2 regions of the Rahnella sp. EDr1-12 genome follow, and region 2 is predicted to be linked to the other one. Evidence: predicted binding sites of a transcription regulator. Region 2 holds the regulator's gene; the other holds the start of a gene.
What was found. The regulator CRP, encoded in region 2, controls carbon source genes, mostly activating them, when cyclic AMP is high. The targets are predictions, from matches to a motif close to ATGTGANNNNNNTCACAT.
Positions count from the first base shown of each region.

Region 1: the regulator CRP is predicted to act here: its motif matches at 2,630-2,647, upstream of garD (galactarate dehydratase).

Region 1 covers NZ_JBLZNY010000005.1:225,130-231,160, forward strand. The annotation lists gene exbB (tol-pal system-associated acyl-CoA thioesterase) at 1-341, shown strand, start outside; gene exbD (TonB system transport protein ExbD) at 351-785, shown strand; gene garD (galactarate dehydratase) at 855-2,426, opposite strand; gene ACO0U8_RS19495 (MFS transporter) at 2,965-4,311, shown strand; gene garL (2-dehydro-3-deoxyglucarate aldolase) at 4,367-5,137, shown strand; gene garR (2-hydroxy-3-oxopropionate reductase) at 5,164-6,031, shown strand, end outside.
Region 2 covers NZ_JBLZNY010000004.1:34,598-40,628, reverse strand. The annotation lists gene ACO0U8_RS16915 (aminodeoxychorismate synthase component II) at 1-106, shown strand, start outside; gene argD (bifunctional acetylornithine/succinyldiaminopimelate transaminase) at 229-1,446, shown strand; gene ACO0U8_RS16905 (YccS/YhfK family putative transporter) at 1,608-3,683, opposite strand; gene crp (cAMP-activated global transcriptional regulator CRP) at 3,745-4,377, opposite strand; gene ACO0U8_RS16895 (OsmC family protein) at 4,740-5,147, shown strand; gene ACO0U8_RS16890 (hypothetical protein) at 5,501-5,887, opposite strand; gene ACO0U8_RS16885 (tlde1 domain-containing protein) at 5,935-6,031, opposite strand, start outside.

The DNA.
Region 1 (6,031 bases), on a different contig from region 2:
TCCTCGCCACTATCGGCGCGATCTCTCCGTTCGTCGGTCTGTTTGGTACCGTGTGGGGCATCATGAACAGTTTCATTGGTATCGCCCAAACCCAGACCACTAACCTTGCCGTTGTGGCACCCGGTATTGCAGAAGCTCTGCTGGCGACCGCGGTGGGTCTGGTTGCTGCGATCCCTGCAGTGGTTATCTACAACATTTTCGCCCGTACCATCACTTCCTATCGTCATCAGGTTGGCGACGTGGCGGCGCAGATTATCCTGTTACAGGGCCGTGATTTGGATCTGGCTGCCAGCGAAGGCGATGCGCCGCGCGGTCAGACAGGTCAGTTACGCGTAGGATAAGAACAGATTATGGCTATTCGGTTAAACGACGATATCGACGAAAGCGGTGAAATGCATGACATCAACGTCACGCCTTTTATCGACGTTATGTTGGTTCTGCTGATCATCTTCATGGTCGCCGCGCCACTGGCCACCGTAGATGTGCGGGTAGATTTACCGGCTTCCACGGCGAAAGCGCAGCCGCGTCCTGAGAAACCGATCTTCCTGACGGTGAAATCGGACAAACAGCTGTTCCTCGGCGACAGCCCGGTAAATAGCGACAACCTGACTGCCATGCTCGATCAGCGTACTCAGGGCAATAAGCAGAGTACGATTTTCTTCCGTGCAGATAAGACGGTGGACTACGAAACGCTGATGAATGTGATGGATAACCTGCGTAAAGCCGGTTATCTGAAAGTCGGGCTGGTAGGTGCAGAACAGACGGGCGCAGCAGCGGCTCAGTAAGTTATCCTTCAGATCCGAAGCATAAAAAAGGCCAGCATTGCTGGCCTTTTGCTTTGGTGATGTGGCAGATCAGGTCACCGGCGCCGGGTTAAATACCGCCAGCGCATTGTGAATACCCCAGGTATCGGACCAGGTTTTTTTACGACCGCTGGCGATGTCCAGAATAAAGTGGAACAGCTCCCAGCCGACGTCTTCAATGGTGGCATCCCCGGTGGCGATCGTACCGGCGTTGATGTCCATCAGGTCATGCCAGCGGTTCGCCAGCGTGGTGCGGGTAGCCATTTTTATCACCGGCACCGCCAGCAGGCCGTACGGCGTGCCGCGCCCGGTGGTAAAGACCTGCACAGTGATGCCCGAGGCCAGTTGCTGCGTTCCGCAGACGAAATCACTGGCTGGCGTCGCAGCGAAAATCAGGCCTTTTTTGGTCGGACGTTGCCCCGGAGACAATACTTCTGAAATTGCGCTGGTGCCCGATTTCGCAATCGAACCGAGTGCTTTTTCGACCACGTTAGCCAGTCCGCCTTTCTTGTTGCCCGGCGACGGGTTGGCGCTGCGGTCGGTTTGTCCGAGGGACAGATAATTATCGTACCAGGCCATCTCTTCCAGCAGGCGTTTACCGACGCTGACGTCAGCAGCACGCGGAGTCAGCAGGTGGATCGCATCGCGCACTTCCGTCACTTCAGAGAACATCACCGTGCCGCCGCAGCGAACCAGCAGATCCGAGGCAAAGCCCACGGCAGGATTGGCAGTCACGCCGGAGAAAGCGTCGCTGCCGCCACACTGCATGCCGACCACCAGGTCAGAGGCCGGACAGGTTTCGCGCTGACGACGGTTCAGCCGTTCCAGATGGAACTGCGCGACAGTCAGTATATCGTCAACCATTGACTGGAAGCCGACGTGCTGCTCATCCTGCAAACGGACGATATGGGTGTCGTCGAGGGAAATGGCTTGCACATCCGGCGTGCCTTCCAGCAGGCGTTCAGGTTGTAATTTCTCACAACCTAAGCCGACCACCATGACTTCGCCGCCAAAGTTCGGGTTCAGTGCCAGATTGTGAATGGTGCGGATCGGGACGACCGCTGCCGGTGCGTTGATCGCCACGCCACATCCGTACAGATGATTCAGCGCCACCACGCCATCGACGTTAGGGAATTTGGGCAGTAAATCACGCTCGATGATTTTTACTACGTAATCCACCACCCCCGCCACACAGTGAACGCTGGTGGTAATGCCGAGCAGATTTTTAGTGCCTACGCTGCCGTCTTCGTTGCGGTAGCCTTCAAACGTGAAGCCTTCCAGCGGCGGCAACGCAGGGGGAACGCGGGTAGCCAGCGGCAGGCTGTTCAGTTCCGGAGCGACCGGCAGTTCGACCAGAGATTCGTCGATCCAGCCGCCCTGGGCGATTTCCCGCACGGCATAACCAATCACTTCACCATAACGAATAATATCGCCGCCTTTGGCAATGGTTTGCAAAGCAACTTTATGGCCCTGAGGAATATGCTCAATTAATTCCAGACCATTTGAAAATCGGGTGCCGGCTTTTAAGCCGTTATCATTCACAATAATGGCAACGTTATCGTTTTCATGAACTTTAATGAAAAGTGCGTCGGTTGCATGCTCTTTATCTTTATTACGTGACATAACTGTCTCCGCGTTTATTAAACATCCCGAAAAAAGAACCTTCGGTTAATTCTCTGAATTCGTAGCGTACAAATGTTGCGTTTTGTCTTTTCGGCAATACAGGGTATGCATCCATTATAAAACAGCTGTCCGGGAACCTCATTGTGCAACTGACCAGCTTTTCACCCGCTGAACGTCATTCTGTGTGGCAGGTGACAGAATAAATGTGATGAATATCACCCTTTGATCTGTGCGGCTTCAGCGGCCGCGTGAACTGTGATTATCCTCCCACAATGATGTGTGAATGCAAAAGAATAGTCGTTTTCAACCGGCGTATTCTTGTGCGAATGCACAGTGTTATTTGAGGCATCGTTTTTTATACTGTGTTGGCCCTCTGAAGGTAGCGTTCAAAGCAATACAGGTAAATTTCAGACATAAATAAATAATTATGAAATGTCTGTCTCATATAAAGGAAAACCGCAGGCGAAAAGTAAAAACGTTATTTCGGTAACTGTAATTTCTCTGCGAATGATTCCGTAATAGTAAAATGAGGGTCACCATGAGCGTTCAATCCCAGTCCCGAGTGCTGGCGCAAAGTAAGACGCGAACACATATTCGCTATTATATTTTGCTGATTATATTTCTTATCACGGCGGTGAATTATGCCGACCGTGCAACGCTTTCCATTGCCGGTACCGAGGTCGCGCGTGAGCTGGGCCTGGATGCCGCTGATATGGGGCAAATCTTCGCGGCGTTTGGCTGGGCGTATCTGATCATGCAGTTGCCTGGCGGCTGGCTGCTGGACAAATTCGGTTCCAAAAAAGTCTACACCTACAGCCTGTTTTTCTGGTCACTGTTCACACTGTTACAAGGTTTTGTGGGCTGGTTCCCGCTGGCGTACGGCGCGCTGACGTTGTTCATCCTGCGCTTTATGCTCGGTTTCTCCGAAGCGCCTTCCTTCCCGGCCAACGCCCGTATCGTGGCGGCCTGGTTCCCGACGAAAGAACGCGGAACGGCTTCGGCGATTTTTAACTCCGCACAGTATTTCTCGCTCGCGCTGTTCTCTCCGCTGCTCGGCTGGCTGACCTACGCCTGGGGGTGGGAACATGTCTTTATCGTGATGGGGGTGATTGGTTTTGTGCTGACGCTGGTGTGGATCAAATTTATCCACAACCCGCCGGAACACCCTGGCATATCGAAAAGCGAGCTGGAATTTATTAAAGAAGGCGGCGCGGTGGTCGACATCGACCACAAGAAAGCCGACGGCGCGAAAAGTGGCCCGAAATGGAGCTATGTGCGCCAGATGCTGAGCAACCGCATGATGCTTGGGATCTTCTTCGGCCAATACTTTATTAACAGTATTACGTGGTTCTTCCTGACCTGGTTCCCGATTTATCTGGTTCAGGAAAAAGGTATGTCTATCCTCAAAGTGGGGATGATTGCGGCCATTCCGGCGCTGTGCGGCTTTGCCGGTGGCGTACTCGGCGGCGTGTTCTCCGATTACCTGCTCAAACGCGGTTTCTCCCTGACCGTGGCGCGTAAAATTCCGATTGTGCTGGGCATGCTGTTAGCCACCAGCATCATTTTATGTAACTACACCGATAACAATACTCTGGTCGTTACCCTGATGGCGCTGGCGTTCTTCGGTAAAGGCTTCGGTGCGCTGGGCTGGCCGGTGATTGCAGATACCGCGCCGAAAGAAGTGATTGGCCTGTGCGGCGGTATCTTCAACGTCTTTGGCAACGTCGCGTCAATCGTTACTCCGCTGGTCATCGGTTATATCGTTAAAGGGTTGCATTCTTTCAACATGGCTCTGATTTTCGTCGGCTGTTCCGCCCTGATGGCGATGCTGTGTTACCTGCTGGTCGTCGGTGAAATCAAGCGTCTCGAACTTAAGAAACAGTAAATTGCGATGGCGGGCAGACGGGAACTCCCGCGCCCGCCCTATAACGAGGTCAACTATGAGTAATCCAATGATTCCAAACCGGTTCCGTCAGGACTTACTGCAAGGCAAAACGCTGATCGGATGCTGGGCCGCATTGTGCAACCCGATTGCCACAGAAGTGTTGGGTGTCGCAGGATTTGACTGGCTGTTGCTCGACGGGGAACACGCACCCAATGACATCAGCACTTTTGTTCCACAGCTGATGGCGCTTAAAGGCAGTAAAAGCGCGCCGGTCGTGCGACCACCTTTCAACGAGCCGGTGGTGATTAAACGTCTGCTCGATATCGGTTTCTACAATTTCCTGATCCCGTTTGTAGAGACGCAGGAGCAGGCCGAACGTGCCGTCGCCTCCACGCGCTATCCGCCGGCAGGGATCCGCGGCGTGTCCGTTTCGCATCGCAGCAACATGTTTGGCACGGTGCCGGACTACTTCACCAGCATTAACGACAACATCACGGTGATGGTGCAAATCGAGAGCCAGCAGGGCGTTGATAACCTCGATGCGATTGCCGCTACCGACGGCATTGACGGCATATTTGTCGGGCCAAGCGATCTGGCCGCTGGCATGGGGCACCTCGGCAACGCCGGTCATCCGGAAGTACAGGCTGCCATTCGTCACATTTTTGAACGCGCAAAAGCCCACGGAAAATCCAGCGGCATTCTGGCGCCGGTCGAAGCCGATGCGCGCCGCTACATGGAATGGGGCGCGACCTTTGTGGCCGTTGGCAGCGACCTGGGTATTTATCGCGCAGGAACGCAGGCGCTGTGTGATCGCTTCACTAAGTGATCTCATCACATCAATAATCAGAGGATATTCGAATGAAAATTGGCTTTATTGGTTTAGGCATCATGGGCAAGCCTATGAGTAAAAACTTGCTCAAAGCAGGGTATGAACTGGTGGTCATGGACCGCAATCTTGATACCGTGGGCGAAATTGTTGCGCTGGGTGCCACCGCCGCTGACACGCCTAAAGCGGTCGCTGAACAGTCTGACGTGATCATTACTATGCTGCCAAATTCGCCTCAGGTGAAAGACGTGGCGCTGGGCGAAAACGGCCTGATCGAAGGCGCGCGTCCCGGGACGATTTTCATCGACATGAGTTCCATCGCACCTCTGGCAAGCCGTGAAATCAGCGAAGCGCTGGCAGCGAAACAGATTGCGATGCTGGATGCACCTGTCTCCGGCGGCGAACCAAAAGCCATCGATGGCACCATGTCGGTGATGGTTGGCGGTGATAAAGCCGTGTTCGATCATTGCTATGACATCATGAAGTCGATGGCGGGATCTGTGGTGCATACCGGCGACATCGGCGCGGGTAACGTCACTAAGCTGGCAAACCAGGTCATTGTTGCGCTCAACATTGCGGCAATGTCAGAAGCACTGGTGCTGGCCACCAAAGCGGGCGTCGATCCTAACCTGGTATTCCAGGCCATCCGGGGTGGACTGGCAGGCAGCACCGTTCTGGAAGCGAAAGCGCCGATGGTGATGGATCGCAATTTCAAACCGGGCTTCCGTATTGATTTGCACATCAAAGATTTAGCCAATGCACTCGACACCTCTCATGGCGTGGGTGCGCAACTGCCTCTGACCTCGCTGGTCATGGAAATGATGCAGGCTCTGAAAGCGGATGGTCACGGGCAATCTGACCATAGCGCCATTGCACGCTATTATGAAAACTTAG
Region 2 (6,031 bases):
GGGCATCATGCACAAAACCCTTCCGCTGCATGGCGTTCAGTTCCATCCGGAAAGCATTCTGAGCGAACAGGGGCACCAGCTTCTGAATAATTTCCTTAAAATCTAATCAGTTAATTCTGCCGAAAAAATTACTTACCCATCAGGTGCGATTACCGTTTGCCTGTTTGTGATTTTTTATGCATATTTTGTGATTATATTTTCATGTTAACGGCAGTGAGGGAAAGGGTTATGGCAGAAAAATCAGCGGTAGACCGGAGCACGTTCGACAAAGTGATTTTGCCGATTTATTCACCTGCTAAATTTATTCCGGTGAAAGGTAAAGGCAGCCGCGTGTGGGATCAGCAGGGCAAAGAGTATGTTGATTTCGCCGGGGGGATTGCCGTGACGGCGCTCGGGCATTGCCATCCTGCACTGGTGAAAGCATTACACGAGCAGGGCGAAACGCTGTGGCACGTGAGCAATGTGTTCACCAACGAACCCGCGTTGCGACTGGCTCAGAAGCTGATCGACGCCACCTTTGCTGACCGCGTATTTTTCGCCAACTCAGGCGCGGAAGCCAACGAAGCGGCCTTTAAACTGGCGCGCTACTACGCCTCGCACCGTCACAGCCCGTACAAAAGTAAGATCATCGCTTTCCATAACGCCTTCCATGGCCGCACGCTGTTCACCGTGTCTGTGGGCGGTCAGCCAAAATACTCCGACGGCTTTGGCCCGAAACCGGCTGATATCGTCCACGTGCCGTTTAACGATCTGGACGCCGTCAAAGCGGTCATCGACGATCACACCTGCGCCATTGTGGTTGAGCCGGTACAAGGCGAGGGCGGAGTGACGCCTGCCACCCAGGAATTCCTGCAAGGTCTGCGCGAGTTGTGCGACAAACATCAGGCGCTGCTGGTGCTGGACGAAGTACAAAGCGGCATGGGCCGCAGCGGCAAACTCTTCAGCTACATGCATTACGGTGTGACGCCGGACATTCTGACCACCGCCAAAGCGCTGGGCGGCGGCTTCCCGGTTTCAGCGATGCTGGCAACCGAAGACGTGGCCTCCGTGATGGAACCGGGCAAACACGGCACCACTTACGGCGGTAACCCGCTGGCCTGCGCCGTGGCTGAAGCGGCACTGGATATCATCAACACCCCGGAAGTGCTGGCGGGTATCGACGAGCGTCGCGAGAAATTCATCATCGCGCTGGAGGCCATCAACCAGAAATATCACATCTTCAAAGAATTCCGCGGTCAGGGATTACTGATTGGAGCCGAGTTGTCGGATGCCTTCAAAAACCGCGCGGGCGAGTTCCACGCCGCCGCCGCTGAATTCGGCCTGATGATGCTGGTCGCGGGACCGAATGTAATGCGGTTTGCACCATCGCTGGTTATCGACTTCGCGGATATTGAAGAAGGGATGCAGCGGTTTGAGAAAGCGGTGGGGAAAGTTTGCGGGGGGTGAGCCCTGCTAAATCGCTGGTTAACACCGAAATGTACTCAGTCGGTTTTAACCAGCGGCGAGTGCGCGCCTCCACACCGAGAAACCGAAATAGCGCCAGTCTGTTTTAAAAGACAGGCAGGCTGCAAGCCAGTAAAAACGGGAGTTTGAAAGGGCATTCCCCTTCACGCCTTGCGCGTCAGCCAGATCCCATGATGCGGCCTCTGCTTCCACGCCAGTGACGAAATCGTATGCATCACGCTGAGATGGGAAATTACGCGTCGCAGGTGGCGTTCCATCTCGGTCAGCGGCATATCCGGGTGCAGTTCAGGCGCATTGAACAGATTGTTCTCGCTGCCCGGCCCGTCGTAGAGCAAGCGTTGCTGACAGCTTTGCAGCGCGATTTCGCAGGTCTGTAAATACTCCGTCGCCAGTTTCTCCGGCAGCATGTAATGCTCGCGGGCGAGAATGGTCATCGCGTTAATATGCTCGACCACAAATTGGCTGTGCGTTACCCACAAACGCATATCCGTCAGATAATGCGAGTTAAACCCCGGTTCCTGCATCGCCTGATTCAGCGAGGTAAACAGCTTGTTGTGGGCCTGATTGACCTGCATTCGGGCGTAAGCCAGTTTGGCGGTATCCGGATTATCCTGCAGTAACAACCGGATCGCCTCCTGATCGGCTTCCAGCGCCTGATGGGCATTTTGTCGCAGCAATCCGCTTTGCCACTGAGGCCACAGCCAGATCGTACCGCCGAAGGCGAGGGCGCAGCCGATCAGGGTATCGATAAGCCGGGGCACCAGAAAATGCACGCCATTCATCGCCAGAAGCTGGAGCGTATACACCGCCGTCACCGTCATACCGACCATCGCCAGCCCGTAGTTTTTCCGCAACACCGTGTACGATATCAGCGTAATCACCAGCATACACAGCAGCGTGACGCCCTCGGGCAGCTCCAGTTTCAGCAGGGCAGCGGCGATCAGCAATCCCGCCAGCGTGCCGAGCGCACGGTGCTGAATGCGCACGCGTGTGGCGTTATAACCGTTCTGACTGACCAGCATGATGGTCAGCAAAATCCAGTAAGGTTTCGGCAGATTGAAGAACAACCCTAGGCTGCTGCCTAACGCCAGAATAATGCCGAGACGTGCGGCATTGCGCAGGGCAATGGATTTAAAGGACAAATAACTTTTCAGTGCGGGCCAGAAAGGCAGGCGCGGCTGAGTATTCATCAGATCGCGCCGGTACAGTGGCCTCTGTGTACGCAGCAGGCGTGCGATGCGGCTGAAATGGTAATAACAGAACTGGCCGACCGGATTATCCGGATTGCGTGCGGCAATTTTCTCCAGCGCCGCCAGTTCGTTCGCCATGGTAAAACGCCCGGAAAGACGGTGGTAAAGAATGTCGTCAGCAATCACCCGCAGACGGGCTGAAATCACCTGAGCATTACGGCGGATCACCGCTTCCGCATGGCTCTCTTCCACCAACTTTTGCACTTCTTCCGGCTGATGCAGGCTGACGGTAATGTGCTCCTGCAAATCCAGCGCCACCTGAAAACGCTGAAACAGCCGCTTGTAGTGATGATGATGTCCGTGCTGCGGCAGCATGTGCAGCTGCTGATAAAGCAGGGCGATAAGATCGATGACCTGTTGCTGGCGCTTGAGCAGCGGCGGCAACGCGGTTTCAGGGTCGGTATGCTGCGTCAGCAGGCTGTATTTAGCTTCGAAATAATCCGCCAGTTGCAAATACAGCTGACTGAGGGTTTCGCGCATCGGTTGTTCTTTTGATATGCGAAACCACGCCCAGTTAAACAGGCCGTACCAGGCGGTGCCTGCGGCAAACAGCGCGGGTGCCTGCCACATCGGCCTGACGCCCACCATGCTCAGGGTAAAGATGGTCGCCACTAAAGCACCGGGCAACAGACGCGCATGGAGCGGGCTGATTTCGCCGGTGACGCCAAGTAATAATGCCAGCGACAGCATGATCAGCGGCAGCGGGAGGTGCCACCCGGTCAGCATCACTTGCAGCAGAATGCTGCCCAGCGCAAACAGAGCGCCACCAATAATGAGACGTTTGAAAAAGCGTTTGTGGGGAGTATCAAGACCGGCGACGTTACAGCAGGCAGGGCAGAGGGAAAACAACAGGCCCATTTGCAGATTCCCAAACAGCCAGCAGAGGCCGACCGGCAGACATAACACCAGCGTCTGACGCAGTGCATAGTTCACTTCGGGATGATAAAACAGCCTTCGCCATAGCGTCATGGATGAAGCTTAGCCCATAAAAAAGGCGCGACAGTAAGCTGTCGCGCCTTTTTTTGAGGGATTAACGTGTGCCGTAAACGACAATCGTTTTACCGTGTGCGGAGATCAGGCTCTGATCTTCCAGCATCTTGAGAATGCGGCCGACGGTTTCACGGGAGCAACCGACGATCTGACCGATTTCCTGGCGGGTAATTTTAATCTGCATCCCGTCCGGGTGGGTCATGGCATCTGGCTGTTTGGCCAGATTCAATAAGGTCTGAGCGATACGGCCCGTTACGTCGAGGAAAGCAAGGTTACCGACTTTCTCTGACGTCATTTGCAGACGGTTTGCCATCTGCGCGGAGAGGCGCATCAAAATGTCCGGGTTAACCTGAATCAGCTGGCGGAATTTTTTATAAGAAATTTCAGCCACTTCGCAGGCAGTTTTAGCACGTACCCAGGCACTGCGTTCCTGACCTTCTTCGAAGAGTCCCAGCTCGCCGATGAAGTCACCTTGGTTAAGGTAGGAAAGTATCATCTCTTTGCCTTCTTCATCTTTAATCAGGACGGCAACCGACCCTTTCACGATGTAGTACAGCGTTTCGGCTTTTTCACCCTGGTGAATCAGCGTACTTTTAGAAGGATACTTATGTATATGACAGTGAGACAGGAACCATTCAAGTGTCGGGTCTGTTTGTGGCTTGCCGAGAACCATTTGCTATTATCCTCTGTTATTATCGCTGCCCAAAATCACAGGGCTCAGAGTTCCCTGTACGGCGTCTGAATATTAATGCGCCCTATCAGCATGTAACTCACCAGAAATGCTGCAAGCGGATGTCGGAGTGAAACAGCCTGTTAATTGCTGTTATCACCTTGGGTTCTGTTCTTAAACCGCGAAAACCGTCACCGCAATTTACTGGAAAGTATGTTTCGGCTTTGTTTGTAACACAGGTTTGCAATGCTGTCTTGTGTTGTCTCGCTTCAGCATGATGGCGATCGGGTTACGTTGCCAGTTTTTAGGTGAAAGGGTACTCTGGGGTGAAAATTTGATGAATAAGAACGCCAGGAGATAAGCAAATGCACGCACGCGTAAAATGGGTGGAAGGTCTGACGTTTTTAGGTGAATCCGCGTCGGGTCATCAGGTTTTAATGGACGGGAATGCCGGTGATAAAGCACCGAGCCCGATGGAAATGTTGCTGATGTCCGCGGGTGGCTGTAGCGCGATCGACGTGGTGTCGATTTTGCAAAAAGGCCGCAGCGATGTCCGTGACTGTGAAGTGAAACTGACGTCAGAACGTCGCGAAGAAGTACCGCGTTTGTTCACACACATCAATCTGCACTTCATCGTCACCGGTAAAGACCTGACTGACAAGGTTGTGGAGCGCGCCGTCAGCCTGTCAGCTGAGAAATATTGTTCCGTTTCTCTGATGCTGGGCAAAGCCGCCTCGATCACCCACAGTTTCGAAGTGGTTAACGTCGAATAAGTCACGACCAGTCATACGTCTGGCAATGATGACGAAGTAAATCTAAAAATCGCCGCGCGGCAAAAATCCAGCCTGCCTTCGCGCTGTAGCGCGGCGAAATCCTCTGGACTGGCCAGAATTGAGGGTAGCGCCATTAAAACCCCGCCACTGATAAACGACTTAAAAACCATCGTTCGGCCTTGTCGGGTGGCGAAAGCCACGTTAACAAGTAGGGGTGTTGTGCGAGCTGAAGACGTGCGAAAGCGGCTGAGGGGGGGCAGCGACTAAGGATAATTAACACGGGAAATCAATGGGGGGTAGAACGTGAGGAAAGCCCGTACAGCCGACCGGGCTTTGTACTTCAGGAAGTAATATTACTTAACCTTGCGGGCGTTATCTGCTTTCCATTCTTCGTATGTCGCTTCAAGGATCCACAGACAGGTTGCTCCTTTGTCTGTTTCCAGCAGGGCCAGCCGGGTTCGTTGATAAAAGGTCTCTATCTCAGCCGATTGTTTGTTAATGGGTCCCATGCAAACAAGGTCTGTTCCAACGAGATGAGGCCAGTCCTGAGAATCCAGCACGACCAGAGCCTTCAGCGCGCCTTCAGTGTTACTCGATAGTGCAGACGATAACGCGTCTTCGAGCGCTTGCGACTGCTGCACGTTCGCAACTTTGGCGAGTTCAGGGGCTTTATCGAGCCAGGGTTGTTCTCCGGCAGCAATTCCCGCCACAGCGTCGGGCCAGTTGATGGTGGCAGCCATTGGGCTAGCCGCCATAACTGACAGCAAAATCAGCAGGATTAACCGCCTCATCTGACGACCTCCAGCGTCCCGCCTACGCTAATTATCCGCCAGCGTGTCGCAGGGGACATTATGATGCAACCTTCCGAGGCGTATCCCGCAGGC